Phyllobacterium zundukense: one gene and its partner. The protein of the gene in region 2 interacts with the protein of the main gene of each other region in a pairwise test. Links are inferred from orthologs where the notes say so. Each region holds a gene or a part of one and is shown on either strand. Other genes may lie near its edges.

Region 1 (15,063 bases), 660 kb from region 2 along the record:
GTCCGGCATTGTCTGGATTATCTGTCTCCTGCCGCTTTGGCCGCATCGCGACAGGTTGAGGTTGCTTTGGCCTATGATCACGATTGTCGGTGTTGCCGACATGCTGCGGGTTGCCTTCGGCCGACATTACTTGTCCGATGTTGTTCTAGGATCCTTGTCCACATTGGTTGTTTTTGCCGCCATGGCGTGCCTGTGCGAAGTGCTGACCAGCCGGTTTTATCCCATCCCAGGTTCCCGGAGATGATGATCTGTGCAATCTCGTTGCGATTGCATCTTTACGTTGGCTGGCGCTCGTGAAACGGGTTATGAAGCCATAACGAGAGTGAGAAGTGCTACAGAAGAACGATGCTCCAACAAAAAATTGCGACGGCCGATTCAGGCTTAATCTACAGTCTGATCTCAAGGGCGAAACTTGCAGTATTTCTCGCGCTATCGCTCGTTGTCGGGCTGTTGCCGCTCGCATCCAGCCTTGTCGTGCATTTTCCCGATGAGCGCTACTACTCCAACGGCGCCGTGATCATGATCCAGAGTGGCGATTATCTGACGCCACGCACGGCGGAAGGCGATGTGCGGCTGAAGAAGCCGCCGTTCACCTACTGGATGAGTATAGCCGGCATGGAGATTTTCGGCATATCCGCGATAGGCTCGCGTTTCTTCTGGCTCATTGCTGCGGCCGCAACCCTTCTGGCGACTTTTCAGTTTACCCAAATCCTCACACGCAATGATCAGATGGCTTTGCTCGCTGCCGCGATGCTTACCTGCAATTTCGTTTTTTTGCGTGCCTGCATCAATGCTATTCCGGACCTGCCGCTGACATTGTTCATGCTTTTGGGTTTTATCGGCTTTACGGGCCTTCTTTTCCGTGAAGACCGTCAACAGCTCTATGGTCTGCTTTCCTACGGCGGTACAGGCTTCGCCGTTCTTACAAAGGGTTTGTTGCCGCTCGGCATGGTCGCCTATGTCGTTGCGTTTAGCCTGAGTGTCCCCTCAATGCGCCAGCATGCAAAGCGTCTTTGGCTGCCTGCGATAATCTGGCCATCGATCGTTCTGTTCGGCGCCTGGTTTGTCTATCAATCGTTCACGGCAGCGAGCGAGATGGCGTCGGATTTTGTTGGCGACCAGCTTTCCGAAAAGGTCTCCATCGGCATCGGCACATTTATCAATGGTATTTCGAACAACCTCGCGGGGCTGTTTTTGCCGGTGGTGTTGTGGCTGACCATGCTCGTCATCGCCAGCAAAATGAACGGCAAGCGCCCGAATTGGCGACCGATCGGAGCTGCTGCACCGTTTCTGGCCGGTTGGGTCGCCAGTGTTGTCATCATATTCTCATTATCCAACTATGCATCCCACCGCTATGTGATGCCAGTCATACCCCTTGTCAGCATTCTGCTCGCCTGCGCCTTGCAAAGTGTCATGGATCAGAAGTCAGAAAATCTGCTGCGCATGATCCTGCGGGTATCCATGATTCTCACAGCCGGAGCGCTCGCGGCACTCTTGATGATAGGTTTGCTCCTCCTGGCCCCGACTACCATAATCGGCCTTGCGACAGCAGCATTTCTGGGATTGGTCACCCTATGGCTCGTCAGCCGCAATGCCGGGATCGACCGATTGGCCCTGTGTTTTGCACTCCTGTTGCTGGGAAGCGGTTTCATCGGCGCGCCCGTTCTCAGTGGATTATTGCTGCCGGATATCGGCGAAGTTCTTGCGGCGAAGGCAAAACCGCTCCACTTGCCTGAAAATGAAGTGCTGTTCATCGGTTCTCATCTTGATGCGGCCAAGGTCCGGCTGCACACTGACCGCGACACGCCATTCAAGCAGATGCGCCGATTCCCGGAAGCGGGAATAGCACCCGAGATCAGAATGGTCATGACCAACGAAAAATCCGTAGCGGATACTCTCGGCGCGAGAGGGTTTTCGGTTGAAGAGGTCGTCGCCGGCTGGCGACGCGTACAATGGCAGCCATTCATAGCCGCGCTGAAGTCCGGCCAGCTGATCGAGGCGCGGGAGCAAAATGGTCAGCACGGCTGGATTGCGCTCCGCAAATAGAATGTTGCTGCTTTGGCCCCAAATCAATACCAACCTTGCCAACATCACGGCAACTGCTAAAAGACCCGCAACATAGAGACAATTGGCGCCGCGATTGCGGTCGGGATTCCAGGGAAACACAATGAACAAGTGGAAAGACGTCAAGAAAGTCGTACTGGCCTATTCGGGCGGTCTCGATACATCCATCATCCTGAAATGGCTGCAGACGGAACTTGGTGCTGAGGTCGTGACTTTCACCGCCGATCTTGGCCAAGGCGAGGAACTCGAACCGGCGCGCAAGAAAGCCGAGATGCTCGGCATCAAGGAAATCTATGTAGAGGACGTGCGCGAAGAATTCGTGCGCGACTTCGTCTTCCCGATGTTCCGCGCCAACGCCGTCTATGAGGGTGTCTATTTGCTTGGCACCTCCATCGCGCGCCCGCTGATTTCCAAGCATCTGGTCGAGATCGCTGCCCGCACTGGCGCAGATGCCATCGCCCATGGCGCGACCGGCAAGGGCAATGACCAGGTGCGCTTCGAGCTTTCTGCCTACGCACTCAATCCCGATATCAAGGTGATCGCCCCCTGGCGCGACTGGACTTTCAAGTCCCGCACGGATCTACTGGAATTTGCCCGCGAGCACCAGATCCCGATCGCCAAGGACAAGCTCGGTGAAGCGCCGTTCTCGGTCGATGCGAACCTCCTGCACTCGTCATCGGAAGGCAAGGTGCTTGAGGATCCCTGGCAAGAGGCGCCGGAATATGTGCACCAGCGCACGATTTCGCCGATGGAAGCGCCGGACAAGGTGACGGAAATCGAGATCGCCTTCGAAAAAGGTGATGCAGTCGCCATCGACGGCAAACCGCTTTCGCCAGCAAACCTGCTCAAGACGCTCAACGATCTTGGCCGCGACAATGGCATCGGTCGTCTTGATCTGGTCGAGAACCGTTTCGTCGGCATGAAATCACGCGGTGTCTATGAAACACCGGGCGGCACCATCTTGCTCGCGGCACACCGCGCCATGGAATCCATCACCTTGGACCGCGGTGCGGCTCATCTGAAGGATGAGTTCATGCCACGCTACGCCGAGCTCATCTATAACGGATTCTGGTTCTCGCCGGAGCGCGAAATGCTGCAGGCGATGATCGACAAGAGCCAGGAAGATGTCGAAGGTAGTGTTCGCCTGAAGCTGTACAAGGGCAATGTCATGGTTTCCGGCCGCAAGTCGAAAAAGTCGCTCTATTCCGATGCACTCGTGACTTTCGAAGATGACCGCGGCGCCTACGACCAAAAGGACGCCGCCGGCTTTATCCGTCTGAACGCCCTGCGTCTGCGTACGCTGGCCGCTCGCAAGCGCAACAGCTGATATTACTCGACGCAGAATGAAGCAGGGCCCTGCCCCGCTTTTTTTGTTTCGTTTGCCGCCCCATACTTTATTGGCTGCCCGGCTTGTGGCCATCGCATCTCCGTCTTAGATGTTAGAACCAAACTGTTCTTGCCACATGACGGAGTGCCCCATGTCCTCGACTAAAACGGCCATCAATCCCGCACTGACTGAATGGACTGGGCCTCTGGGGCTGCCAGATTTCACAGCATTCAACGACGATGATTTCGCTGCTGCATTTGACGCTGCGCTGGCGGCTGATCTTGCGGATATCGAAGCGATTGTCACCCATCACGAAGCGCCAACAATAGACAATACGTTGAAGGCGCTGCAGCTCTCGGGCAAGGATCTTGATCGTGTCTCGGCAATCTTCTGGTTAAGGGCCGGTGCTCATACCAATGACACGATCCAAGCCCTGGAGCGGGTATTTGCCCCGAAAATGTCGCGGCATTCTTCCTCCATCATGATGAACCCGTTGCTCTTTGCCCGCATCGACTCGCTGTATGAACAGCGCGACCTGCTCGGTCTCGACCCCGAAACCGATCGCGTGCTGGATAAAACCTGGAAAGGTTTCGTACGCAGCGGTGCAAGACTGGATGAGCAAGGCAAGGCGCGGCTTGCGGACATCAACGAGAAACTTGCAAGTCTTGGCGCGCAATTCGGCCAGAATGTCCTGAAGGATGAGGCCGACTGGGCGCTTTTCATCACTGATGAAACGGAACTGGCGGGTCTGCCAAACTTCGTGCGCGACGCGATGCGTGGCGCGGCTGAGGAGCGCGACCGTCCTGATGCATGGGCGGTTACGTTGTCGCGCTCAATCATCGAACCCTTCCTGTCTTTCTCTGAAAACCGCGCCTTGCGCGAAAAGGCATTCCGCGCCTGGGCCGCTCGCGGCGAGAATGGCGGCGAAACCGACAATACGGGCATCGTCGCCGAGATGGTGAAGCTGCGCGCCGAGAAAGCCGGACTGCTGGGCTATCAGAGTTTTGCTGCGTACAAGCTCGATAACACAATGGCCAAGACACCGAAGGCGGTCATGGATCTGCTTGAGCCCGTCTGGGACAAGGCGCGGGCACGCGCGGCCGAAGAAGAAATTGACCTGCAGCGGCTCATTACTGGCGAAGGCCGCAATCACAAGGTTGAGCCATGGGATTGGCGGTACTATGCCGAAAAGCTGCGCAATGAGCGCTTTGCTTTCGATGAGACCGAGTTGAAGCCCTATCTGCAGTTGGAGAAGATCATTGAGGCCTGCTTCGATGTCGCCACACGCCTGTTCGGCATCCGTTTCGACGAGAAGACCGGCATCCCGACTTGGCACCCTGATGTGCGCGTCTGGGAAGTCCTCAATCCGGATGGCAGCAAGCGCGGTCTCTTCCTTGGTGACTATTTCAACCGCCAGTCGAAGCGTTCCGGCGCATGGATGAGTGCACTCCAATCGCAGCACAAACTCGACGGCGTGAACAAGCCGATCATCTACAATGTCATGAACTTCGCCAAGCCGCCCAAGGGTGAGCCGGCTCTGCTTTCGCTTGATGGCGCCCGAACACTGTTTCACGAATTCGGTCATGCTCTGCATGGGCTTTTGTCGGACGTGACCTGGCCTGCAGTTTCCGGAACATCGGTATCGCGCGACTTTGTCGAACTGCCATCCCAGCTTTACGAACATTGGTTGACTGTACCAGCCATCCTGGAAAAATATGCCATCCACTACCGCACGGGCGAGGCCATGCCGAAGGCCCTACTCGACAAGGTGCTTGCAGCGAACACGTTCAATGCAGGATTCAATACGGTGGAGTTCACCTCTTCCGCATTGGTGGACATGGCGTTCCACGCTGACGGCACACCACCAGCCGATCCGATCAAGTTCGAAGCGGAAACATTGAAGCAATTGGAGATGCCGGACGCGATCATCATGCGTCACCGTACGCCGCATTTCACGCACGTGTTCTCCGGCGATGGATATTCGGCCGGCTACTATTCCTACATGTGGTCGGAAGTGCTCGATGCGGATGCCTTCAAGGCGTTTGAGGAAACCGGCGATGTGTTCAACGCCGATCTCGCGGCAAAGCTGAAACAGTATATCTACTCAGCAGGTGGAAGCCGGGATCCGGAAGAGCTTTACAAAGCTTTCCGCGGCAAGATGCCCACGCCCGATGCGATGATCGAAAAGCGTGGGCTTGCTTGAGTTAGATCAGGCCTTGGCGAAGGCGAGCAGATCCTCGTTGAGCTGTTGCTTGTGCGTCGTGGCAAGGCCATGCGGCGCACCGGGATAGACCTTCAGCGTGGCGTTCTTGACAAGCTTGACCGCTTTGCGGGCGGCATCGTCAATCGGCACGATCTGGTCGTCATCGCCGTGGATGAACAATGTCGGCACGTCAATTTTCTTCAAGTCTTCGGTGAAGTCGGTTTCCGAGAACGCCTTGATGCAGAAATAGGAGGCTGGCATCCCTGCCATCATGCCCTGCAGCCAGAAGGAATCCCTGACGCCTTCTGAGGCTTTTGCGCCGGGCCGATTGTAGCTATAGAACGGCAATGACAGATCCTTGAAGAACTGCGAGCGGTCAGCGATGACACCGTCGCGGATGCCATTGAAGACATCGATCGGCAGGCCTTCCGGATTGGCGTCGGTCTTCAGCATCAACGGCGGCACGGCGCCGACCAGCACGGCCTTGGCGACTCGTTTCGTGCCGTGGCGGCCGATATAGCGCGCCACTTCGCCACCGCCAGTCGAATGACCGATCATGATTGCGTCCTTCAGATCGAGCTTTTCAAACAGCTCTGCCAGATCGTCTGCATACTGGTCCATGTCATTGCCGTTCCACGGCTGGCTCGAACGGCCATGGCCGCGGCGGTCATGGGCAATGGCCCGGTAGCCATGCGACGCCAGAAAGAACATCTGGTCTTCCCAGGCATCGGCGGTGAGCGGCCAGCCATGGCTGAAGACGACCGGCTGTCCCTTGCCCCAATCCTTGTAATAGATTTCGGTTCCGTCCTTTGTCGTGATCGTGGTCATCGCATTGTGTCCTTTCACTGGTTGGCTGGATTTTGATGTCTTGGGTGTCTGCACCGCCATTGCGCCGCTGGCTGGAAGGCTGGCGGCGGCAACAAGGCCTGCGCCGGCGGTCAGGAAGGAACGGCGTGACGTCCAATGAGAATTGCGCATGATACTGGTCCCGTTGACCCTGCTTAACAACCCAGGGTGTCAATTAATTGAAATACGTACGTTCAGATTGCTGCGGGTTGCTTCGGAATAGGGGCAGACCACGTGTGCGCCATCGACGATTTCGCGAGCCTGTTCCGCTTCTACACCGGGCAGAGTAACAGCCAGCGCGACATCGAGGCCAAAGCCCTTGCCATCGTCGCGGGGACCAATGCCAACCGTGGCGCTGACTGCTGTGCCCTCGGACAATTTGACCTTCTTTTGCGAGGCCACATATTTGATTGCGCCGAGGAAGCAGGCGGAATAGCCGGCCGCAAAGAGCTGCTCGGGGTTGGTACCCTCGGCACCATTGCCGCCAAGTTCCTTCGGAGTTGAAAGGGTGACGGCCAACCGGCCATCTTCGCTGGTAGCGCGGCCATCACGGCCGCCGGTTGCTGTCGCCTTAGTCGTATAGAGAATACTCATTGGTCTGTTCCTTGGTTGGATTTGTTCGGCACATATTAGATTGCACACAATTCAATTGTGTGCAATCTATTTTTATTATGAGTGATGAAAAATTAAATGATGCGCAATCTAATGCGCTTGGCTATCTTGCGCAGACAGAACCGTAGGAGTGACCAGGATGGAAAACGCGACAGGAAATGCGCAGGAGTCGCAGCTGAAGCTGTCGAATTTTTTGTGCTTCGCCATTTACTCCACCGCGAATGCGGTAACGCGCGCCTATCAGCCGCGTCTTGCTGCGCTTGGGCTGACCTATCCGCAATATCTGGTGATGGTGGTATTGTGGGAGCAGGAAAATCAGACCGTGAAGGCCATAGGCGACAAGCTCAGCCTCGATTCAGGCACACTGACACCCCTGTTGAAACGCCTTGAGACTGCAGGACTGATTACAAGGCGGCGCGACACCGTTGATGAGCGCCAGGTCCTGATCGGACTTACGGATGAAGGCCGTAGCATGCGCGAGCGCGCTGAAGCTGTGCCTACCGCCATGGGCAAGGCATTTGGCTGCACCATGGACGAAGCGCAGACACTGCGATCAGAGCTCATTGCAATGCGCGATAATCTCGTCGCGAGCATTGACGAGGCAAAGTAAAAGGGCGCGGTTTCCCGCGCCCTTTGTATTCTCGACAGTACAGATCGATCAGGCAGCGATCTTCTTCGGCTGAATCAGTCCGCGTGCAACCAGAAGCTCGGCAATCTGGATCGTGTTGAGTGCAGCGCCCTTGCGCAGATTGTCCGACACAATCCAGATGGAAAGGCCGTTTTCGACCGTAATGTCTTCCCGGATACGCGAAATATAGGTGGCATCCTCACCCGCTGCTTCATAAGGCGTGATATAGCCGCCATCTTCATGGCGATCGATGACCAGGCAACCTGGTGCATCGCTCAGGATATCCCGGGCTTCTTCTGCGCTCATCGGGCTTTCGAATTCGATATTGACCGCTTCCGAGTGGCCGATGAAAACCGGAACGCGCACGCAGGTCGCCGTGAGCTTGATCTTGGGATCAAGCATCTTCTTGGTCTCGGCGACCATCTTCCATTCTTCCTTGGTGTAGCCATCTTCCATAAACACGTCGATGTGCGGAATCACATTGAAGGCGATGCGCTTGGTGAACTTCCTCGCTGTCACCGGATCGGCAACGAACACCGCGCGGGACTGTTCGAACAGCTCGTCCATGCCTTCCTTGCCGGCCCCCGACACGGACTGGTAGGTCGAAACAACGACACGCTTGATCTTTGCCTTGTCATGCAAAGGCTTCAAGGCAACGACAAGCTGTGCGGTCGAGCAATTCGGATTGGCAATGATGTTCTTCTTGGTGAAACCGGAAATCGCATCGGGATTCACTTCCGGCACGATCAGCGGTACGTTGGAATCGTAGCGCCAGGCCGAGGAATTATCGATGACGACGCAGCCTTGCGCGCCGATCTTGGGCGACCATTCCTTGGAAATATTGCCGCCTGCCGACATCAGGCAGATATCCGTATCGGAAAAGTCGTAGGTGTCCAGCGCCTTGACCTTCAGCGTACGGTCACCAAAGGAAACTTCGGTTCCTTGCGACCGGCGCGAGGCGAGCGCAACGACTTCGCTGACGGGAAAGCCGCGCTCTTCCAGTATTGTAAGCATTTCGCGGCCCACATTGCCTGTGGCACCAACAACTGCAACCTTGAAACTCATCTGTAATATCTCCTGTCCCTCTCTGCTGTTCAGAAACCCGCTGGCCACTGCGGGTCTTCTCCCCCGGGCCGGACCCGGGAGGGGGCGAGCAGGCCAAGGGAAATCAGACCGTTTTGGTGGTCGTTTTCGCAGTCTGTTTGGCCGAAATTTTGCGGATAAGAGCAGGCGCACCAGCGCATCCGGCAATCTCGCCGGAACCGTTTGTCAAAAACAGTGCTGTTGATTCGCTACCCACCTGGGCGTCTCCTTGTCCGATTGTGCTTGTACGCGGTTTCCTAAAAGAGTCAATTGTCTCTTCAAATGACAAGAATATGTCGTGTTACGCACAATTTTAGACAATTGACGTAAGATACGGGCTTTGCTTTCATCAATATTTGTTGAACACTCCGCGCGTGCATCGGGTGCGTGACCTTTGGGGGAGAAAATTCCGAGGGACATTCACCGACGTATGGTTTGCCGCAGCAAGCAAGCGCAGCAAAGGGGCCATGCGTAGTGTCAACGGTCGAGGCCATGATCGAGGGGTTAGAACTGATCATGTCCTTGGCTCAACTGCTGTTTTCTGGGAGGAATAGTAATGGCAACCACGTCTGTGGCCGACACTTCTAGTCGGGGTATGACGAGAGAAGAGAAGAAGGTTATCTTCGCTTCTTCGCTCGGAACTGTTTTCGAATGGTACGATTTTTATCTTTACGGTTCTCTGGCCGCTTTCATCGGCGCAGCCTTTTTTAGCGAGTATCCGGAAGCAACGCGTAATATCTTTGCGCTGCTTGCCTTTGCGGCAGGCTTCCTTGTCCGGCCATTCGGTGCGCTGGTCTTTGGCCGCATCGGCGATCTGGTCGGCCGCAAATACACATTCCTCGTCACCATCCTCATCATGGGTCTGTCAACCTTCCTGGTTGGCGTACTTCCGGGATCAGCCAGCTGGGGCATTGCCGCACCGATCATCCTGATCGCCCTTCGCATGCTTCAAGGTCTTGCCCTTGGCGGTGAATATGGTGGTGCGGCAACCTATGTCGCCGAACATGCACCGAGCAACAGACGCGGCTATTACACATCGTGGATTCAGACTACGGCCACGCTGGGTCTGTTCCTCTCACTCATCGTCATCCTGATCATCCAGAATTCGCTCAGCAAAGAAGCATTCGCTGCCTGGGGCTGGCGCATTCCTTTCTTGCTTTCATTTGTTCTTCTCGGAATTTCCGTGTGGATTCGGCTGTCGTTGAGTGAATCACCGGCCTTCAAGAAGATGAAGGAAGAAGGCAAGGGTTCCAAGGCTCCGCTTTCCGAAGCTTTCGGCCAATGGAAGAATGCCAGGATCGCTTTGCTCGCGCTTTTCGGTCTCACTGCCGGTCAGGCTGTCGTCTGGTATTCAGGCCAGTTCTACGCGCTGTTCTTTTTGCAGAATGTGCTGAAAGTCGACGCGCAGTCGGTCAACATCATGATTGCAATAGCACTCCTGCTCGGCACCGGTTTCTTCGTCTTCTTCGGCTGGCTGTCCGACAAGATCGGCCGTAAGCCAATCATCATGGCCGGACTGGCGCTCGCCATTATCACTTACTTCCCGCTGTTCAAGGCCTTGACCTGGGCTGCAAATCCGGCACTTGCCGCCGCGCAACAGAATGTTCGCGCGACCGTCACAGCTGCACCCGGCGACTGCAAATTCCAGTTCAACCCGACAGGCACGGCTAAGTTCACCACTTCCTGCGATATCGCGACATCGTTCCTGACCCGCAACTCGGTTCCCTATGACGTTGTGGCCACTGCAGCGCCCGGCACTGTAGCCACGGTCAAGATCGGTAATGAAACGGTCGAGTCTTACGACGCCGTTGCCGCTGGAGCCGATGCAAAGGCAAAGGAAGGTGCTTTTGCAAAGGGCATCAACATAGCGCTTCAGGACGGCGGTTACCCCCTAGTCCGCGATCCAGTAAAGGTCGCCGATTCGAAGCTTGACGCCTTGATTGCTGCCAATCCGAAACTTGCGCTCGACCCGGCTGCGATCCGCGGTGGTGCAAAGACCATGGTTCCTGTCGATCAGGCGATCAAGGACAAGCTTCTGACCACGGAAGAGGCGGCCGGCGCGACTGAGGTGCCGGTCTACACGATTCCGGGCGCTGGCGCCTTTAAGATGGTTGCCGATCCGGCGGCCGTCAGCTGGCCAAAGGTGATTGCGATCCTGTTCGTGCTCGTGATCTATGTGACCATGGTCTATGGGCCGATAGCGGCCATTCTGGTCGAGATGTTCCCGACCCGCATCCGCTACACCGGCATGTCCTTGCCATATCACATTGGTAATGGCTGGTTCGGTGGTCTGCTTCCAGCAACAGTCTTCGCGATGAGCGCGGCCAAGGGTGATATTTATTATGGCCTCTGGTACCCGATCGTCATCGCGGCAATGACCTTGGTCATCGGTCTCATCTTCGTACGGGACACGAAAGACACCGATCTCGACGCAATCAAGTAATTGCCAATCAAAAAAGCCCGGCGCGATCACTCGCGCCGGGCTTTTTTCATAGTTCAAATTCTCTGGATCAGGCAGCCAACGCCTTGAATTTGGCCAGGATTGCGTCGCCCATTTCGGTGGTGCCGACCTTGGTCTTTCCTTCCGACATGATATCCGCCGTGCGAATGCCGTCATCAAGAACGCCGGCAATGGCTGCTTCCAGCCTGTCGGCCTCGGCAACCATATTGAAGGAGTAGCGCAGGCACATGGCGAAGGACGCAATCATGGCGATCGGATTGGCCGCACCAGTACCGGCGATGTCCGGTGCCGAGCCGTGTACGGGCTCGTAAAGTGCCTTGCGGCTGCCGGTTTTGGCATCAGGCGCACCAAGCGACGCCGAAGGAAGCATGCCAAGGGAGCCTGTAAGCATCGCCGCGATATCGGAAAGCATGTCGCCAAACAGATTGTCGGTGACGATCACATCAAACTGCTTGGGCCAGCGGACAAGCTGCATACCGCCGGCGTCGGCCAGCATATGCTCGAGCTTGACGTCGAAATACTTCGCCCTGTGGGTCGCCGTAACGACTTCGTTCCACAACACGCCCGACTTCATGACATTGCGCTTTTCCATCGACGTCACCTTGTTGCCGCGCGTGCGCGCCAATTCGAAGGCAACTCCGGAAATTCGCTCGATCTCGTATGTATCATAGACCTGCGTATCGATGCCACGCTTCTGGCCATTGCCCAGGTCGCGGATTTCCTTCGGCTCGCCGAAGTAAACGCCGCCGGTCAATTCGCGCACGATCAGGATATCGAGACCCTCGACAACTTCCTTCTTGAGAGACGACGAATCGGCGAGCGCCGGATAGCAGATTGCCGGGCGAAGATTCGCAAAGAGTTCCATATCCTTGCGCAGGCGCAAGAGACCTGCCTCCGGGCGCACGTCATAAGGAACGCTGTCCCACTTGGGCCCGCCCACCGCACCAAAGAGAACGGCGTCGGATGCGAGCGCCTTTTCCATATCCGCTTCGGAGATGGCCTTACCGTGCGCGTCATAAGCTGAGCCGCCAACGAGACCTTCGTCCAGCTCAAACCCGCTCTTCAATTCGGCATTCATGTAGGCAATGATTTTGCGGACTTCGGCCATTGCTTCAGGTCCAATACCGTCGCCGGGAAGAAGAAGGAGCTTTTTCGATGCCATGCTGGGAAACCTCATTGATTGATCGCTGTAATCGGGATGGCGCGTACTTAGCGCAAGTTCAGCAAAGATGGAAAGCTTTCTGCGAAATTTTCTGAATGCCGATAACACTGGCAATCAATTGTGAACGATTCGCGCGATCCAAAGATGTGCAGTTGTAATGTCGGCGCAATCTTCGCAGCCTAGTTGCCGGACATGGTTTTTACGATGGGGGGTGAAACATGTCTTTCTGCAAAGCCGGCCGCTTGAGGCATGTCGCCTTTGGCGCGTTCCTTGCGACGATCACGATTGTGCTGGCGGGATGCGCTTCCGATATCATGAAGAATTACATCGGACAGCCGGTTGAATCGGTCATTCTGGACTACGGCCCGCCAACAACTATTGTCGACCTCGACCAAAGTCAGCGTCGCGCGGAGCGGGTCTGGGCTTAAACCTTGCCCGACAAATCGCGATATTGCATGACGGGACGATCGAGATATTGCGGGGCCCCTGGCGGGGGGGGGCGCATTCGGATGCAACTGCCGACCCAGCGCGAATACAAATAGCCAAAGACCCGGAAATCCGGGCCCTCAGAACATTCTAACCATTCACGCCCAGGGACGCTTTGCTGCATTGGCAGATTCGAAGTTATCAATCTTCGCTGCCTTTTCCATGGTCAGGCCGATATCGTCGAGGCCGTTGAACATGCAGTAGCGGCGGAACTCATCAAGCTCGAAGCTGATTGTACCGCCATCCGGCCCCTTGATCGTCAATTCTTCGAGATCAATCGACAGTGTCGCATTAGCGCCGCGCTGTGCATCATCCATCAGCTTGTCGAGATCTTCATGACTGACGCGGATCGGTAGAATCCCGTTCTTGAAGCAGTTATTGTAGAAAATATCCGCAAAGCTCGTCGAAATGACACAGCGTATGCCGAAATCCAGCAGCGCCCACGGAGCGTGTTCACGGCTCGATCCGCAACCGAAATTATCGCCGGCGACAAGGATCTGTGCCTTTCGATAGGCTGGCTTGTTTAGAACAAAATCCGGATTCTCGCTGCCATCATCGTTGTAGCGCATCTCGGCAAACAGGCCAGTACCAAGGCCAGTCCGCTTGATCGTCTTCAGATAGTCCTTGGGGATGATCATGTCGGTATCGACATTGATGATTGGCAGCGGAGCGGCAACGCCGGTGAGCTTGGTGAATTTGTCCATGATGTCTGCCTGTAGATCCTGGGTAATGACTTTGCGCTTCGCTTTACACCAGCTTGACTGCGAATCAAAGAGTTTCGCCTGTGGCACTTTGGGTCAGAGCGGGGGTCACGCATGATAGCACTTGTCTTGGCTTCGCGAGCAAGGCAAGAAAGTCGGCATGAGTAAACCCTTCCGCCCTCGCCGCTCCGTGCTTTATGTTCCCGCCTCCAATGCCAGGGCGCTGGCCAAGGCTGCTTCGCTGACAACGGACGCTATCATCTTTGATCTGGAAGACGCCGTCGCCCCTGACGCAAAGGAAGATGCGCGTGAGGCATTGCGGAGCTACTTTCTGGCTCACACAGCCAGCACGGCCGAGCGAATTATCCGTATCAATAGTCTTTCAAGCGAGTGGGGTGCGGAAGATCTGCTTGCGGCCAGGGCGTGCAAGCCCGATGCAATCCTTCTGCCGAAAGTCGAGACCCCTCAGGACATCACCAGCGTCACCGAGATACTGGAGGAAACCGACGCTTCGGAGAATGTCCGTCTTTGGGCCATGATCGAGACGCCGCGCGGTATTCTCAACGCCGATGAAATCGCTGAACTCGGCCTGCGATCGACGGCGCGGCTCGATTGTTTTGTCATCGGGACCAATGATATCGCCAAGGAAACCGGAAGGGGATTAGCCGGGAAGCGCGCTTATCTTACGCCATGGCTTATGCAAATTCTGCTCTGCGCCAAGGCAGGGAAACTCGATGTGATTGACGGCGTATATAATGATTTTACGGACGGCGATGGTTTCGCCGCCGAATGCGCCGAGGCTGTTCAAATGGGGTTTGACGGTAAAACTCTTATCCATCCATCACAGATCGAAGCGGCCAATACAGCATTTTTCCCCGATGCAGCGTCCATCGAGGAAGCACGGTCCATTGTAGAGGCCTTCTTCCACCCGGAGAACAAGAACAAGGGAGCCATCGCGCTAGGCGGCAAAATGGTGGAGCGCCTGCATCTCGAAACTGCGCAAAAACTATTGGCAAAAGTCGAGACAATAGGCAAAAAGTGAACCAGGACTGGCCGATTTTGGCACAAATTTAGGAAAGAAAATCATGAAATTGTACCGGCTTCTGACAGGCCCCGATGATGCAAGCTTCTGCCACAAGGTAACGGCAGCTGTGAACAAGGGTTGGCACATTTACGGCTCGCCAACCTATGCGTTCAATTCGGCGACCGGCGTGATGCAGTGCGGCCAAGCCGTAGTCAAGGATGTGGATGGCGTTGATTATGAGCCTGGCATCAAGCTGAGCGACTACTAAGCACAAGCTCCAGACGGCGCTTGAGTGCATGGTACTGAGCTTCTGATGTGTCGGCCATGGCTTCCTCGCGTGTCGCCGGCCTGTCCTCGAATGGGATGGGCCGGTCAAACTGGCTCACAGTCATATCCCATTTGACGCCATCAATCGCATTGTAGAAATGCGTACCGCCATAGGTCTTGGTTTTGAGGATCGAGCCAC
Region 2 (14,941 bases):
TGGATCCCGCGACCGTATGATGCCGCGCACGCAACCGGCTGTCAGCAGCCGGTTGCCGCAATTTCAGGCCGCATTCTTCATCTTGGACTGAATGCACACACAGTTGCGGCCGTTGCGCTTGGCCTCATAAAGCCGGCGGTCAGCGATCTGGAAATAATCGGCTATGTCGCCGCTCGATACGCCAACGATACCGCCAATACTGACACTGAGCGGTACACGTTCGTTTTCCGGTGTCCGGAATTCGATGTCGTTTACTTTGGAGCGGATGGTCTCGGCAATGGACTTAACCTGGTTCTCGTTGTCCGTCGCGAGATAAACGGCGAATTCCTCGCCGCCGATACGTCCTATACTGTCAGCCTGCCCGATACAGCCGCTGATACATTGCGCGATGGCCATCAAGGCACCATCGCCGTTGTAGTGACCGTGCATGTCGTTGATCTTCTTGAAATGGTCGGCGTCGATGATCAGGAGGGAACCTGCCTGTTGCGCGCGCACCCGGTCCACATAGTTGAAGAACGTCTCGCGATTGAGCAGTCCCGTCATGCTGTCGCGTGACGATTTCTCATACAGTTTGGCGTTGGTGATCTCCAGCTCCTGCATAACCCTGTTGAGGGTCTCAAGCGTCAGCCGCAGCTTCTCGGCCTGGCGGAAAACCAGGAAGGAGATGGCCGGGGAGATCAGCAGGGGACAAACGGTGGCGATGACATATCCCCTCGGGTCGTGCATGTCGTTGGCAGTCATCATGATTCCCGTGATCAACAGGGAACACGCCACTGAAATGACCATGACCATCGCGCATTTGAGGAGAATTCTATTCATGAACTGGCGACCTGAAGCCCTTCTTAGGTACTACGACGAATTAATGAAGCGGCTGTTAGCAGAAAAATTAAAAACGGTCGTAGTTCAGACTTTTTTCGTCTATTGATTCGGGAGTGAAACAGAATGCCTTGTGTCTGTTTCGGCTTCTTGTAAAACGGCGGAACCTGAGTCGCGTATGACAAATAAACCGGATCCCTTGAATTTTGCCCATGTGACTGATTGGGTCTTCGATCTCGACAATACCCTTTATCCGCATCATTCCAATCTGTTTTCCCAGATCGATGTGAAAATGACGGGGTATGTTGCCGATCTCCTGAAGCTTTCCCATGCGGATGCGCGCGAACTCCAGAAGCGGTTCTACAAGGATTATGGCACGACCCTCAAAGGTCTGATGGACCGCTACGATATCGATCCGGACGATTTTCTGCAGAAGGTCCACGACATCGATTATTCCTGGCTCGTACCAGACCCTTCATTGTCCACAGCCATCAAGCAACTGCCCGGCCGCAAGTTCATCTTCACCAATGGCGATCGCGGCCATGCCGAGCGTGCGGCCGGTCAGCTTGGCGTTCTCGAGCAGTTCGACGATATTTTCGACATCAGAGCGGCGGCACTGAACCCAAAGCCCGCCCGTGCGGCCTATGACCGGTTCCTTGATCTGCACAAGATCGATCCGGCCGCGAGCGTCATGTTCGAGGATCTGGCGCGCAATCTCGTCGAGCCGAAGGCCTTGGGTATGACCACGGTCCTGATCGTCCCGCACAATTTCGAGCCGACATTCTCGGAAATCTGGGAGCGCGATCCCGGCAATACCGACCATGTCGATTATGTTACCGACGACCTTGCCTCGTTCCTCAATTCCATTTTGCCGAAGCTGATGAGCGAGACCGTCTGATACGGTTACTCCAGGTCGTAGAAGGTTCGGATAACCTCCCAGGCTTCCTCGGCTTTGTCGACAAAGGTAATCAATTCGCGATCTGACGGCGAGATGACACCCTGTTCGGCGAGGAAATCGAAATTGATGGCCTTTTCCCAGAACGATTTGCCAAACAGCAGGAAGGGAATGCGCTCCATCCGTCCCGTTTGGATGAGCGTCAGCGCCTCGAACGTCTCATCCATCGTACCGAAGCCGCCCGGAAAGATTGCCATGGCTTTGGCACGCATCAGGAAATGCATTTTGCGGATGGCAAAATAGTGGAAATTGAAGCAAAGCTCCGGCGTGACATAGGCATTGGGTGCCTGTTCGTGCGGTAAAACAATATTGAGGCCGATCGTCGGAGCGCCAACATCCGCGGCGCCGCGATTGCCCGCTTCCATCACGCCTGGACCGCCGCCGGTTACGACCACGAACTCGCGATTATAGGTTGTGGAGGAGTAGATGGAGCAAAGCTGCGCGAATTTGCGCGCTTCGGCGTAATAACGCGAATTGGCTTCGAGGTTTTTTTTCTGCGTCTCGTTCTTGGCGGCCCAGGCAGCACCCCCCGGCTCGGGGATACGCGCGCCGCCGAACAGGACAACGGTGGAACGGATGCCGCGTTCAGCGAGCGCCATCTCAGGCTTCAGCAATTCCAACTGCAGTCGAACGGCACGCAAGTCGCGGCGCGTCATGAATTCAGGATCGGCGAAGGCCAGCCGGTAGGTAGCCGATTGGGTTTGCGGCGTGTCAGGCGCTGTCTCTACACGGCGCACCGCTTCTGAGGAGTGGGAAAACGGCGTCCAGCTATTTTTTTCATCGGTATTCAATTGTTCTACTCCTTCTGCGGACGCGTATGACGCTTACAGACATAAAATTCCAATCACCATCTAACATGGTAATGCCGAGATTGACCCTCTCCCAGACTTAACTTACTAGGCCATTGTTCTTAACCGCCCGTGTAATGGAGTGACCTCAAAATGTCCAAGCCCGATCTGACCAGTCTCGAAAAGACGATCGACAAGGCCTTCGATGAGCGCGATGCAATCAGCACCGAAACGCGCGGCGAAATTCGCGAAGCCGTCGAAACGTCGCTGCTGTTGCTCGACAGCGGTACCGTACGTGTTGCCGAGAAGCAGGCAGATGGGGTCTGGAAAACCAATCAGTGGCTGAAAAAGGCTGTTCTCCTGTCGTTTCGTCTCAATCCAATGGGCATTATTGAGGGCGGTCCGGGCGGCGCAGCCTGGTGGGACAAGGTGCCCTCGAAGTTCGATGGCTGGGGCGCGACAGAATTTGCCAAGGCAGGAATCCGCACTGTCCCGAACGCCATCGTCCGCCGCTCGGCCTATATCGCACCGGGTGTGATTCTGATGCCGTCCTTCGTTAATCTCGGCGCCTATGTCGGCGAGGGTACGATGGTCGATACCTGGGCGGGCGTGGGTTCGTGTGCCCAGATCGGCAAGCATGTGCATCTTTCTGGCGGCGTCGGCATCGGCGGCGTTCTGGAGCCGATGCAGGCGGGGCCTACGATCATCGAAGACAATTGCTTCATCGGTGCGCGTTCGGAAGTGGTCGAGGGATGCATCGTTCGCGAAGGCGCTGTCCTTGGCATGGGTGTATTCATCGGTAAATCGACTAAGATCGTTGACCGTGCGACCGGCGAAATTTTTTACGGCGAAGTGCCGCCCTATTCAGTGGTGGTTGCCGGTACATTGCCGGGCAAGCCTTTCCCCAACGGCGAGCCGGGCCCGGGCCTTTACTGCGCGGTGATCGTCAAGCGCGTCGACGAAAAGACACGCTCAAAGACGTCTATCAACGAGCTGCTGCGCGACTGATTTTAGTGGATCGGAGAGGGTCGTCTCGCCCTCTCCGGCACGTTTTCAGGCTCGTGCCGTCCGAATCTCCTCAACCGAATGGCTTCGGAGCGGCTTTCCCTCCGCCTGCTTCACGCAGCCGACAACCTTCTGCGTGAGGGGTATCGCGACATTTTTCTCGCCCGCCAATCGAACGATTTCACCCTGAAGATAGTCGATTTCCGTTGGGCGGCCACGTGAAAGGTCCTCCCACATGGAAGAACGGGCGCGAGGATCGATATTGAGCATCTTCTTCGCGACAATGCGGAAAAGAAAGTTGGGCAGGCGCAGGATCCAGGGAAGCAGCCCGGGCGACACGCCCTGAATCTTTGATGGCACGATGCCATGCGCTTTCATGACGTTCAGGCCCTCGATCATTTGATCGGCCAGAAGGAGCCGCCAGTTTCGATCAGCAAGCTGCTTGGCAAGAGGCAGATTCGACAAGGCGTTGGCTGCATTGTTAAGATTCATCAACAGTTTGCCCCACAGCACGCCCTGCATGTCCGGACTGTGGCGAACGTCGAGGCCTTGCACGGAAAGTTCATCGGCAAGGTCCCCCGGCTTATCGTCGATAAGAACGGTGCCTTCGGTCGTCCGCCTTACGATCAGCGCTGCGCCATCCGTTTCGGACTGAACGACGTTGAATGGCACCATACCGGAAATCACAGTGAAGCCAGTCGGCAGATTTCGGTGCAGGACCCTCGCGTTGTTGATGCCGTTTTGCAGGCTTATAACGATTGCCGTTGACGGCGCATGCCGGGCGATCAGCTTGGCGATCTCTTCCGTCGCACCGCTCTTGACGGCAACGAGAATGATGTCTGCCTGCTCGAAAGCCGCGGCCGGGTCGACTGCGAGCGCCAACCGCTCCGGCGGAACCAGTTTCTCCGTTCCATCCAGATCGACGATCTTAAGGCCATTTTGCCGGAGCGCGGCCTCAACACGTGGTCTGACCAGGAAGATCACATCCCTGCCTGCCGCCGCAAGACATCCGCCGACATAACAACCAATCGAACCGGCACCGGCAATGACAATCCGGCTATCGTCTGAGATCATGGTACTGGCCCCTGACTGACGCTGAGCACGCATTAAAACAGATGCGGCAATTGCGATCCAGTGCGTGACAGGATCATGCTTTTCTATTATCGCTTTGGACATGAAATCATCGACCGATCCTGTTCAGAACCTCGCCAAACTCATTGCTTGCCCGTCGGTGACGCCTGTCGAAGGCGGTGCCCTGACAGCGCTTCAGGCTATGCTTTCGCCGCTCGGCTTTTCCGTGGAAAGGCCGGTCTTCAGCGAGGATGGCACGTCCGATGTCGAGAACCTCTATGCGCGGCGTTCCGGCAACGGACCGCACCTGATGTTTGCAGGTCATACGGATGTCGTGCCCGTGGGCGATGAGGCAGCATGGACCTATCCCCCGTTCTCTGCTGCCATCCACAATGGCGAGATGTATGGGCGCGGTGCCGTCGACATGAAGGGCGGCATTGCCTGTTTTGCCGCCGCCGTGGCTCGCTACCTTGACAAGAATGGCGAGCTCAAGGGTTCGATTTCGTTCCTGATCACCGGTGACGAGGAAGGCCCGTCCATCAATGGGACAGGCAAGCTGCTGGAATGGGCCAAGGCGAAGGGCGAAAGCTGGGATGCCGCCATCGTTGGTGAGCCGACAAATCCGGACAAGCTCGGCGACATGATCAAGATCGGCCGGAGGGGCTCACTGTCTGGTACGATTGTCGTCAATGGCGTGCAGGGTCATGCCGCCTATCCGCATCTTGCCGACAATCCGGTGCGCGGCCTGGTAACGCTGGTGGACAGCCTGCTCTATCCCGTATTTGACGAAGGGACAAAGGACTTTCAGGCAAGCAATCTGGAAATCACCACCATCGACGTCGGCAATACAGCGGTGAATGTCCTCCCGGCCAAGGCAACGGCGATATTCAACATTCGCTACAATGACACGTGGACCGATGAAACGCTGATGGCGGAGATCCACAACCGCCTCGACAAGGCGTCCGGACGCAGCAAACTGCGCCCGGGCAAGAAAACACCTGTGAACTACGAACTGATCTGGCGCCACCGGCCAAGCCATGTATTTTTTACCCATGACGAGAAGCTGATTGGGACGCTGACATCGTCCGTCGAAGCTGTAACCGGCAACCGGCCACAGCTTTCGACCTCTGGCGGCACCTCGGATGCCCGCTTCATCAAGGATTATTGCCCGGTGGTCGAGTTTGGTCTTGTGGGCAAGACGATGCATATGGTTGATGAGCGGGTGGCGCTTGCGGATCTTGAAACGCTGACCCAGATCTATGAACGCTTTATCGCCGACTTCTTTGCGTAAACGAACATGAGTGATAATGCCGGATTTTGATGAAATTCAACGGTATCTGTGGGGCGCCTGGCGGATGATGAATGGTCATGCCGACGGCCTCGATCTGCTGGATTTTTCCGAAGACGGATTCTGGCAGTCGTTCCATGCCATCACGATTTCATTGCCGCCGCTGGTCCTCGGCTGGATTATCTTCGCCAATGACATGATTGCGCTGCGCCCGGAAACGGGAAACCGCTTTTCCATCATGGGCAGGGTGGCGTTCGTCGATCTTGCCGCTTGGGTCCTGCCGTTGGTCGTCTTGGCTTTCAGCGCCCGGCAACTCGGCATAGCCAAGCGTTTCAGTCCTTATGTGGTCGCCAGCAATTGGGGAACAGCAATCGCCGCCTGGCTGATGGTGCCTGCGACGCTGGCGCGGGTCTTGCTGCCGAATTGGCCGGGCCTGGCCACCGGATTCGGCCTCCTGCTCTATGGGGCCATCATGTTCCTGACCTACCGGCTGACTCACGTAGCGCTGAAGAAATCGCATACTTACACAGCAGCGTTCTTTGTTGCCCTTGTTGCCGGATCGCTATTCCTGATGGTCCTGCTTCAGGGCGTGCTGGGCATCGCCCTGCCAGACCCTGTGGTGATCGGATAATCCACGCCAATGAGATACAGGCCGTAGGGCGGTGCGACGGGGCCGCAGGCCTTGCGATCGCGCGCGGCAAGCGCTGCCGTGACATCATCGGCGTCCCAGCGGCCGCAACCGACTTCATTAAGCGTTCCGGCAAAGGAACGGATCTGGTTGTGCAGGAAGGACCGGGCAGACGCTCTGATTTCGATGATTTCGCCATTACGCGAAACGCTTAAATGATCGAGTGTTTTGACCGGGCTTTTCGACTGGCACTGCGTTGCCCGGAACGTGGTGAAGTCATGCGTGCCGATGAGCCGCTGCGCCGCGTCGTGCATGGCGTCCGCGTCGAGCGGCTTCTTCACCCACCAGGCGCGATGCGCTTCCAGCGGGGCGGGAGGCCGGCGATTGATGATACGGTAGAGATAGTGCCGGCCCGTCGCCGAAAACCGCGCATCGAAATTGCCGCCGACCAGCTCGACATTGATGATGCCGACGGTTTCTCCGGCGATGACCAGATGTGCGTTCAGCGCTTCGCGCACCTTTGAACTGCTCCAGTCCTTCGTCAAATCCACGTGGGCGACCTGCGCAGTCGCGTGCACGCCGGAATCGGTGCGTCCTGCTGCGCCAAGAGAGATCGTTTCGCCGCAGAATTTGAAGATGGCCTGCTCGATGGCCGCCTGGACGGTGTGACCGTTTTCCTGCCGCTGCCAGCCCGCATAGGGAGTGCCGTCATACTCAATGGTCAGTTTGTAGCGCGGCACTAAAGCGCTCCAAAGGCTGGAGCATAGATCAGTGTCCCGGATGACGGCGCATCGCCAAAAGCATAGGCTTGGAGATAGTCGCCTTGATAAGGGCTCTCGAAACCCGCCGCCCTTTGGTGCTCGTAGCCGAAGCGCCCGTAATATTCAGGTTCGCCCAGGACAATCGACAGGGTCTCGCCAGCGGCAGCCAGGTGTTCATGCGCTATTCGCACCAGTTTGCTTCCAGCGCCCTTTCCCTGATGGGCAGGCGCAACCGCTAGTGGAGCAAGCGCAACGGCATCGAAATCCTCTGCTCCGGCCAGCTTCAGTCGCGAAAACAGGATGTGTCCGATGATGACCTTGTCGTTCAGGGCCACCAGTTCGAGCACGACATCATTGTCGTGCCGCAGGCGGCGAACGAGATTCGCTTCATCGGTTCCCGCGAAAGCCGTTACCAGGATGTCAGAAATGAACGGGTAATCGTCGGAATGCGCCGCACGGACGGTGATGCCATTCATGGCAGCCGCATCCCCTGCGCGATCTTGGCGCCGCGCTGGAATTCCTGCCCGTCCATGACCTTGCCGCCAGCACGCTGAAGCGAGCGCAGGCGCACTGCACCTTCACCGCAGGCGATACGCAAATCGTCGTCGAGCACCGTACCAGGTTCCCCAACACCGGTTGCCAGGATCGAGCGCAGCAGCTTCACACGTTCCAGATTTTCGCCGATTTCCATCTCGCACCAGGTTCCGGGGAACGGCGCGAGGCCACGAATTCGGTTGTGAACATCGATGGCGGGTAGCGTCCAGTCGATACGAGTCTCTACCTTGGTGATTTTCGAGGCATAGGTGACGCCTTCCTCGGCTTGCGGCGTCAGCGTCAGGCTGTCGCGCTCCAGCGCTGCCATCGCGCGCACCATCAGATCGGCGCCAGCCATGCTGAGCTGGTCATGCAGTTCGCCGGCGGTCATGTCGGCCGTGATCTTGATCTTTTCGGCCATGGCGACCGGACCGGTATCAAGACCCTCGTCCATTTTCATGATCATGATGCCGGTTTCGACATCGCCCGCCATGATCGCGCGCTGGATCGGTGCGGCGCCGCGCCAGCGCGGCAGTAGCGAAGCGTGCCCGTTATAGCAGCCAAGCCGTGTGCCCTCGAGAATTGCAGGAGGCAGAATCAGTCCATAGGCGACGACGACAGCGACATCGGCCTGGAGATCGCGAAATGCCTGCTGCTCGTCTTCGCCCTTGAGGCTCTTTGGCGTGCGCACCTCGATACCGAATTGTTCGGCGTTGCGCTGCACGGGCGAGGGCGTCAGTTCCAGCCCCCGGCGGCCTGCGGGACGTGGTGGCTGGCTATAGACGGCGACGATTTCGTGACCCTGGCCGATTAAGGCATTGAGGATGGGCACTGAAAAATCCGGCGTTCCCATGAAGATGATGCGCAAGCTCATCGGCTCACACCGCCAGCCGGCTCGGCGGACGGTCCTTGGCGAGTTTCTTGAATTTCTTGACCACCATCTCGCGCTTCAACCGCGATATGTGGTCGATGAAGAGAACGCCGTTGAGGTGATCGATCTCATGCTGCAGGCAGGTTGCAAGCAGTCCATCGGCCGCTACTTCCTGCTGTTTTCCTTCGATATCAAAATAGGACACGCGCACGGTCGCCGGACGCTCGACCTCCGCATAGTAGTCCGGAATCGAGAGGCAGCCTTCCTCGTAGATGTTACGGTCATCGCTAGAAGCCAATACCTGCGGATTGATGAAAATCTGAGGAGCTCTCGGCTCATCTTCCTTGGAAAGGTCGATCACCAGCATGCGCAATGGTTCGCCGACCTGAATGGCGGCAAGGCCGATGCCGGGCGCATCATACATGGTATCGAGCATATCGGTCGAAAACTTGCGCAAATCGGCGTCAAAGCGCTCCACAGGTTTTGAAACCTGGCGCAACAGCGGATCGGGAAGAATAACAAGCGGTTTGATAGACATGAGCATCACCTAATATCTCACCTTTGAGCCGTCAATCCGAGGTTAAAGTCATTTGTGAAAATGTTCTCGTTTTGATCTCACATTTGCGCTCCGAATCGGTTAGTCTGCGCATTATGGAGACGTCAATTTCGCTCGATCAAACGCTATTTCAGCTCGGCGCCAGCACCGTCTCTGTCGGCGCAGCCCTTCTTGCAGCCGCGGCAATCACCGCGCTCGTCGTGGTTTTCGCTGTCATCGCCGTGTGGCGTTCGGCACGCATGCGGCTCGTCGCCGAAATACAGGCCGAAGACCGGGCACGCGATGCGGAAGCGCGCATGGGCGAAATTCTGAAGAGCCAGTCGGAAATGCAAGGTCGCATGCAGACTATGGCCGAGCTGTTCGGCTCGCGCCAGGCCGAGCTCAATCAGTCGATCCGCGAACGGCTCGACGGAATGACCAGCCGTATCGGCCAGACGATGACCGAACAGACGCAGTCGACGCACGAAAACCTGGCGAAACTGCAGGAACGGCTGGCTGTCATCGACACCGCGCAGAACAATATCCAGGCACTCGCCGGACAGGTGGTGCAACTGCAGGCGATCCTTGCCAACAAGCAGACGCGCGGTGCCTTCGGTCAGGCGCGGATGGAGGCGATCGTCGCCGATGGCCTGCCGCAGGGCGCCTATGAGTTCCAGGCTACGCTTTCCAACGGCAGCCGCCCCGACTGTGTCGTGCGGATGCCGAACGGCGCCCCTAATCTCGTCATCGATGCAAAGTTCCCGCTGGAGGCGTGGAACGCCATTCGCGCGTCCGAAAGCCCGGAAGCCAAGAAAATGGCGCTCGCGCAGTTCCGCCGCGATGTGGAAATCCACATTCGCGATGTGGCGGAAAAATACCTGATCAATGGTGAAACCCAGGACACGGCATTTCTTTTCGTGCCGTCCGAATCGATCTTCGCCGAAATCCATGAGAATTTCGAGGGCGTGGTGCAGAAGGCGCATCGCTCGCGCATCGTCATCGTTTCGCCATCGCTGCTGATGCTGTCCATTCAAGTCATTCAGGCCGTGCTCAAGGATGTGCGTATGCGCGAACAGGCGCATCTGATCCAGGGCGAGGTCATCCGGCTGATGGAAGATGTGGGCCGCCTCGACGATCGGGTTCGCCGCCTGCAGACGCATTTCGGCCAGGCCAACAAGGATATCGACGACATCCTCGTCTCTTCCAGCAAGGTAACCAAGCGCGGCCAGAAGATCGAGGCTCTGGAATTTGCCGAGGCTCCGGTCGGCGATGTCGTAAAAGACGCAGATTCCGCCCGTACTGCTGCGTCAGCGACAGGCCAATTGCGCCTGCGCGTCGTCGATGGGGAAGATTGAGCCTGGTTGCTGGTCTAATGCGGCTGCGGCAGCAAATGGTCGGAATGGCGCTAGCCGCCGCGTCTGTCATGCGCTAACCCTGCCTGCAAATAGGGCAGGGCATCATGGCTGAATCCACAATTGAACAGGCGATCTTCCTCGGCATCGATACGGGCGGCACCTATACGGACGCAGTCCTGTGGTCCGAGCAACGCGGTGTCATCGCCAAGGCCAAGGCTCTCACCACCCGGCATGATCTGAGCGTCGGCATTTCGGGCGCGGTTGAGCGTATCGTTACGGAAGCATCCGTGCGTCCAGCAGACATCAGGCTTGTTTCGATGTCGACGACGCTTGCCACCAACGCGCTCGTGGAGGGGCACGGTGGTCGCATCGCGCTCGTCATGGTCGGTTTCTCCAAAGCCGATCTGGAAAAGGCCGATCTTGGAACCGCTCTGGGCTCGGACCCGGTGGTGTTCATTCCAGGCGGGCACGATGTCTATGGCCGCGCGCAGCCGTTCGATCCGGCAGCCTTGATCGAAGCCTTGCCACGCTTGCAGCAGGACGTCACCGGCTTTGCCGTTTGCGCCTATTTTGCCGTGCGCAATCCGGAGCATGAAATCGCTATCCGCGACCTCGTGCGCAAGGAAACCAGACTTCCTGTCACCTGCAGTCATGAATTATCGGCCAAGCTGAATGGCCCGCGCCGCGCCCTGACCACCGTGCTCAATGCCCGGCTCATTGCCATGATCGACCGGCTCGTGGCTGCAACGGAAGGCTTTCTCGACCGGCGCGGCATCCATGCGCCGCTGATGGTGGTGCGGGGCGATGGCGCGCTTGTCTCAGCGGCATTTGCCCGGCACCGGCCGATCGAGACGATACTCTCGGGACCGGCGGCTAGTCTTGTCGGTGCCAGACATATGACGGGCCTTGATAATGCGATCGTCTCGGATATTGGCGGCACGACGACCGACGTCGCGGTTCTGGACAAGGGCCGTCCGCGCCTCGATCCCAACGGTGCGACCGTCGGGGGCTTCCGCACCATGGTGGAAGCGGTGGCCATGCGCACCTTCGGCCTCGGCGGCGACTCGGAAGTATCGCTCGACGACAATGCCATGGCGCCAAGCATCAAGCTCGGACCGAGGCGGCTTGTGCCGCTGTCCCTGCTTGCAACCAATCATGGTGCGGCAGTCATCGATCATCTGGCGCGTCAGGTAAAAGCTGCCAATGCCGGGCGGCTCGACGGACGGTTTGCGCTTCTGACCGGCGTTCCGGCACAGATGGCATCAGGATTGAGCAAAGGCGAGGCTGAACTTTATGAACGCGTCACCGTCGAGCCACGGCCGCTTGACCGGCTGTTGAATTCTGTCTCGCAGGCGGCAACCATCAACCGGCTTGTGGCGCGGGGGCTGGTTCATCTTTCGGGCTTTACGCCGTCGGATGCCTGTCATGTACTTGGCCTACAGAACAACTGGAACGCGGAAGCGGCGCGCTACGGCGCCGTTCTCTATGCACGGCGCAAGGATGGCGCCGGACGCCCGCTCTGCGACACACCGGAGGAAGTTTCCCACCGTACCTTTGACGCGCTGATCCGGCGTTCATCCGAAGTGGTTCTCGAAACGGTCTTTGCCGAGGACGGGCTGGAAGGGCCGGAGACTGTGGCGAGCTCGCTGGTGCAACAGGCTCTTTCAGGCAAAAGCGGGATTGCCGGCGTTCGGCTCGATATAGACCGGCCAGTGATCGGACTGGGCGCGTCGGCGCCAGTCTATTATCCGGCAGTCGGCGACATGCTCGGCACCGAATGCATCGTTCCGGTCGATACCGATGTTGCCAATGCTTTGGGCGCGGTTGTCGGGCAGGTGCGTGTGTCGGTCGAGGCGCATATCAGCCAGCCCGTAGAGGGTTTGTTCCGTGTCATGGCAGGCGAGGTGGTCAGGGATTTCCAGATCGAAGAGGAATCGATCGCCTTTGCGGAAAGTGTCCTGAAGCAGCAGGCCGGGTTATTGGCGCTGGAGGCTGGAACCGACGAAGCCCAGATTACCATCGCCCGAGACATCAGTGCTGCAACCGTCGAAGATCAGCGCAAATTCATCGAGGCCGTGCTCATAGCCACCGCTTCGGGCAGACCGCGCATTGCACATTAGGTCATTCTTTCCATCAAGGCATAAATCCTGTTCACTATTGATGAATTGACGCGGAATGCTCCGATGTGTTCAAGGGTAGGATGACGAAAATCTTGAAGGAACCGATCATGGGCGAGCGTATCGAAATCAACGGGTTGCAGGTGGCGAAGAAGCTCCACGACTTTGTGGTCAACGAAGCTATTCCCGGAACCGGTATCGATGCCGCACAATTCTGGGCAGGATTTGCGCAGATTATTGATGATCTGGCGCCCAGGAATCGAGAATTGCTGCAAAAACGCGATGCTTTTCAGCAAAAGCTGGACGATTTTTACAGGGAGAAGCGCAACTCCGGCTATAGCCAGGAAGAATATGAAACCTTCCTGAGGGAGATCGGTTATCTGCTGCCCGAAGGCGGCGCATTTTCCGTATCCACCAGCAATGTCGATCCGGAAATCGCGGTGACTGCCGGCCCGCAGCTCGTTGTTCCGGTGATGAATGCCCGTTACGCGCTGAACGCCGCCAATGCCCGCTGGGGGTCACTCTATGATGCGCTCTACGGCACGGATGCCATTCCGGAAGAGGGCGGCGCTGAAAAGGGCAAGGCGTTCAATCCCGTGCGTGGCGCCAAGGTTATTGCCTGGGCCAAAGCATTTCTGGATGAAAGCGCGCCGCTCGATGGCGCGAGCTGGGCGGATGTTGCCGGTCTTGGTGTTGAAAATCAGAAACTCGTCCTGAGCGCCAACGGTAGATCGGTTGCACTCAAGGACGAAGGCCAGTTTGCGGGTTATCGCGGCGATGCCAAGGCTCCGACCGCAATCCTGCTGGTCAAGAATGGCCTGCATGTCGAGATTGTCGTCAACGCCGACCATCCGATCGGCAAGAGCGATCCTGCCCACATTGCCGATGTCATGCTGGAATCCGCTCTGACGACGATCCAGGATTGCGAGGACTCCGTTGCCGCGGTCGATGCCGAGGACAAAGTGGTTGTCTATCGCAACTGGCTCGGTCTGATGAACGGCGATCTCGAAGACACATTCGATAAGGGCGGCAAGACAGTCACGCGCAAGCTCAATGCCAACCGCGACTATACCGGCAAGGATGGCAAGCCACTGACAGTGCCTGGCCGTTCGCTGATGCTGGTGCGTAACGTGGGCCACCTGATGACCAATCCGGCCATTCTCGACAAGAACGGCAATGAGATACCGGAAGGCATCATGGATGCGGCGATCACCGCTTTGGCCTCCCTCCATGATATCGGGCCGGGCGGACGGCACATGAATTCGCGCGCCGGTTCCATGTATGTGGTGAAGCCGAAAATGCATGGTCCGGAAGAGGTCGCATTCGCCTCCGAGTTGTTCGGGCGTGTCGAGACATTGCTCGGTTTGCAACCCAATACGATCAAGATGGGTATCATGGACGAGGAACGCCGCACGACGGTGAACCTGAAAGAAGCAATTCGCGCCGCCAAGGAGCGAGTCGTCTTCATCAACACCGGATTCCTCGATCGCACCGGCGATGAAATCCACACCTCCATGGAAGCCGACCCCATGATCCGCAAGGGCGACATGAAGCAGGCCTCCTGGATCGGCGCCTACGAAAACTGGAACGTCGATGTCGGCCTCGAATGCGGACTTTCCGGCCATGCGCAGATCGGAAAGGGCATGTGGGCCATGCCCGACCTGATGGCCGCAATGCTCGAGCAGAAAATCGCCCATCCCAAGGCTGGCGCCAACACCGCCTGGGTACCATCGCCGACCGCTGCGACTTTGCACGCTACCCATTATCATAAAGTCAATGTCGCCGAGGTGCAGGCGGGGTTGAAGGTGCGTGGCCGGGCAAAGCTCAGCGACATCCTGTCGGTGCCGGTCGCTTCGCGCCCCAACTGGACGCCTGAGGATATCCAGCGTGAACTCGACAACAATGCGCAAGGAATTCTCGGCTATGTTGTACGCTGGGTCGATCAGGGCGTCGGTTGTTCCAAGGTTCCGGACATCAACAATGTCGGCTTGATGGAGGACCGTGCCACGCTACGCATCTCCGCCCAGCACATCGCCAACTGGCTGCATCATGGTGTCGCCACAGAGGCGCAAGTGCTTGAAACCCTGAAACGAATGGCGTCAGTGGTCGACAAGCAGAATGCGGGCGATCCGCTCTACCAGCCAATGGCAATGGATTTCGACGGTTCCATCGCCTTCCAGGCTGCCTGCGATCTCGTTTTCAAGGGCCGCGAACAGC

What was found.
Region 1: the proteins of def (region 2) and BLM14_RS19290 interact in binary tests that used the Escherichia coli proteins (3 or more experiments, as listed by UniProt). The link is inferred for Phyllobacterium zundukense from one-to-one orthologs.

Annotation. Positions count from the first base shown.
Region 1 is NZ_CP017940.1:3,854,232-3,869,294, reverse strand. The notes cover bases 6,729-9,630. They hold BLM14_RS19290 (aspartate-semialdehyde dehydrogenase), read right to left. Parts: upstream 8,746-9,630; coding sequence 7,711-8,745; downstream 6,729-7,710. Other genes in these bases: BLM14_RS19285 (MFS transporter), read left to right, coding at 9,320-9,630; BLM14_RS19295 (MarR family winged helix-turn-helix transcriptional regulator), read left to right, coding at 7,192-7,662; BLM14_RS19300 (organic hydroperoxide resistance protein), read right to left, coding at 6,729-7,034. Also shown: BLM14_RS19325 (phosphatase PAP2 family protein), read left to right, coding at 1-244; BLM14_RS19320 (ArnT family glycosyltransferase), read left to right, coding at 346-2,046; BLM14_RS19315 (argininosuccinate synthase), read left to right, coding at 2,168-3,391; BLM14_RS19310 (M3 family metallopeptidase), read left to right, coding at 3,543-5,594; BLM14_RS19305 (alpha/beta fold hydrolase), read right to left, coding at 5,601-6,422; more of BLM14_RS19300, read right to left, coding at 6,612-6,728; more of BLM14_RS19285, read left to right, coding at 9,631-11,206; leuB (3-isopropylmalate dehydrogenase), read right to left, coding at 11,274-12,386; BLM14_RS19275 (hypothetical protein), read left to right, coding at 12,605-12,814; leuD (3-isopropylmalate dehydratase small subunit), read right to left, coding at 12,971-13,576; BLM14_RS19265 (HpcH/HpaI aldolase/citrate lyase family protein), read left to right, coding at 13,734-14,615; BLM14_RS19260 (DUF1737 domain-containing protein), read left to right, coding at 14,659-14,865; BLM14_RS19255 (YunG family protein), read right to left, coding at 14,846-15,063.
Region 2 is NZ_CP017940.1:3,198,865-3,213,805, reverse strand. The notes cover bases 7,491-10,270. They hold def (peptide deformylase), read right to left. Parts: upstream 9,256-10,270; coding sequence 8,725-9,255; downstream 7,491-8,724. Other genes in these bases: BLM14_RS16065 (DNA recombination protein RmuC), read left to right, coding at 9,369-10,270; fmt (methionyl-tRNA formyltransferase), read right to left, coding at 7,785-8,714; BLM14_RS16080 (GNAT family N-acetyltransferase), read right to left, coding at 7,491-7,788. Also shown: phhA (phenylalanine 4-monooxygenase), read left to right, coding at 1-20; BLM14_RS16120 (GGDEF domain-containing protein), read right to left, coding at 64-819; BLM14_RS16115 (pyrimidine 5'-nucleotidase), read left to right, coding at 995-1,714; BLM14_RS16110 (LOG family protein), read right to left, coding at 1,720-2,562; dapD (2,3,4,5-tetrahydropyridine-2,6-dicarboxylate N-succinyltransferase), read left to right, coding at 2,713-3,567; BLM14_RS16100 (2-dehydropantoate 2-reductase), read right to left, coding at 3,613-4,638; dapE (succinyl-diaminopimelate desuccinylase), read left to right, coding at 4,739-5,926; BLM14_RS16090 (hypothetical protein), read left to right, coding at 5,943-6,554; tRNA pseudouridine(38-40) synthase TruA, read right to left, coding at 6,506-7,291; more of BLM14_RS16080, read right to left, coding at 7,291-7,490; more of BLM14_RS16065, read left to right, coding at 10,271-10,607; BLM14_RS16060 (hydantoinase/oxoprolinase N-terminal domain-containing protein), read left to right, coding at 10,712-12,727; BLM14_RS16055 (malate synthase G), read left to right, coding at 12,835-14,941. UniProt on the Escherichia coli protein: Removes the formyl group from the N-terminal Met of newly synthesized proteins. Requires at least a dipeptide for an efficient rate of reaction. N-terminal L-methionine is a prerequisite for activity but the enzyme has broad specificity at other positions.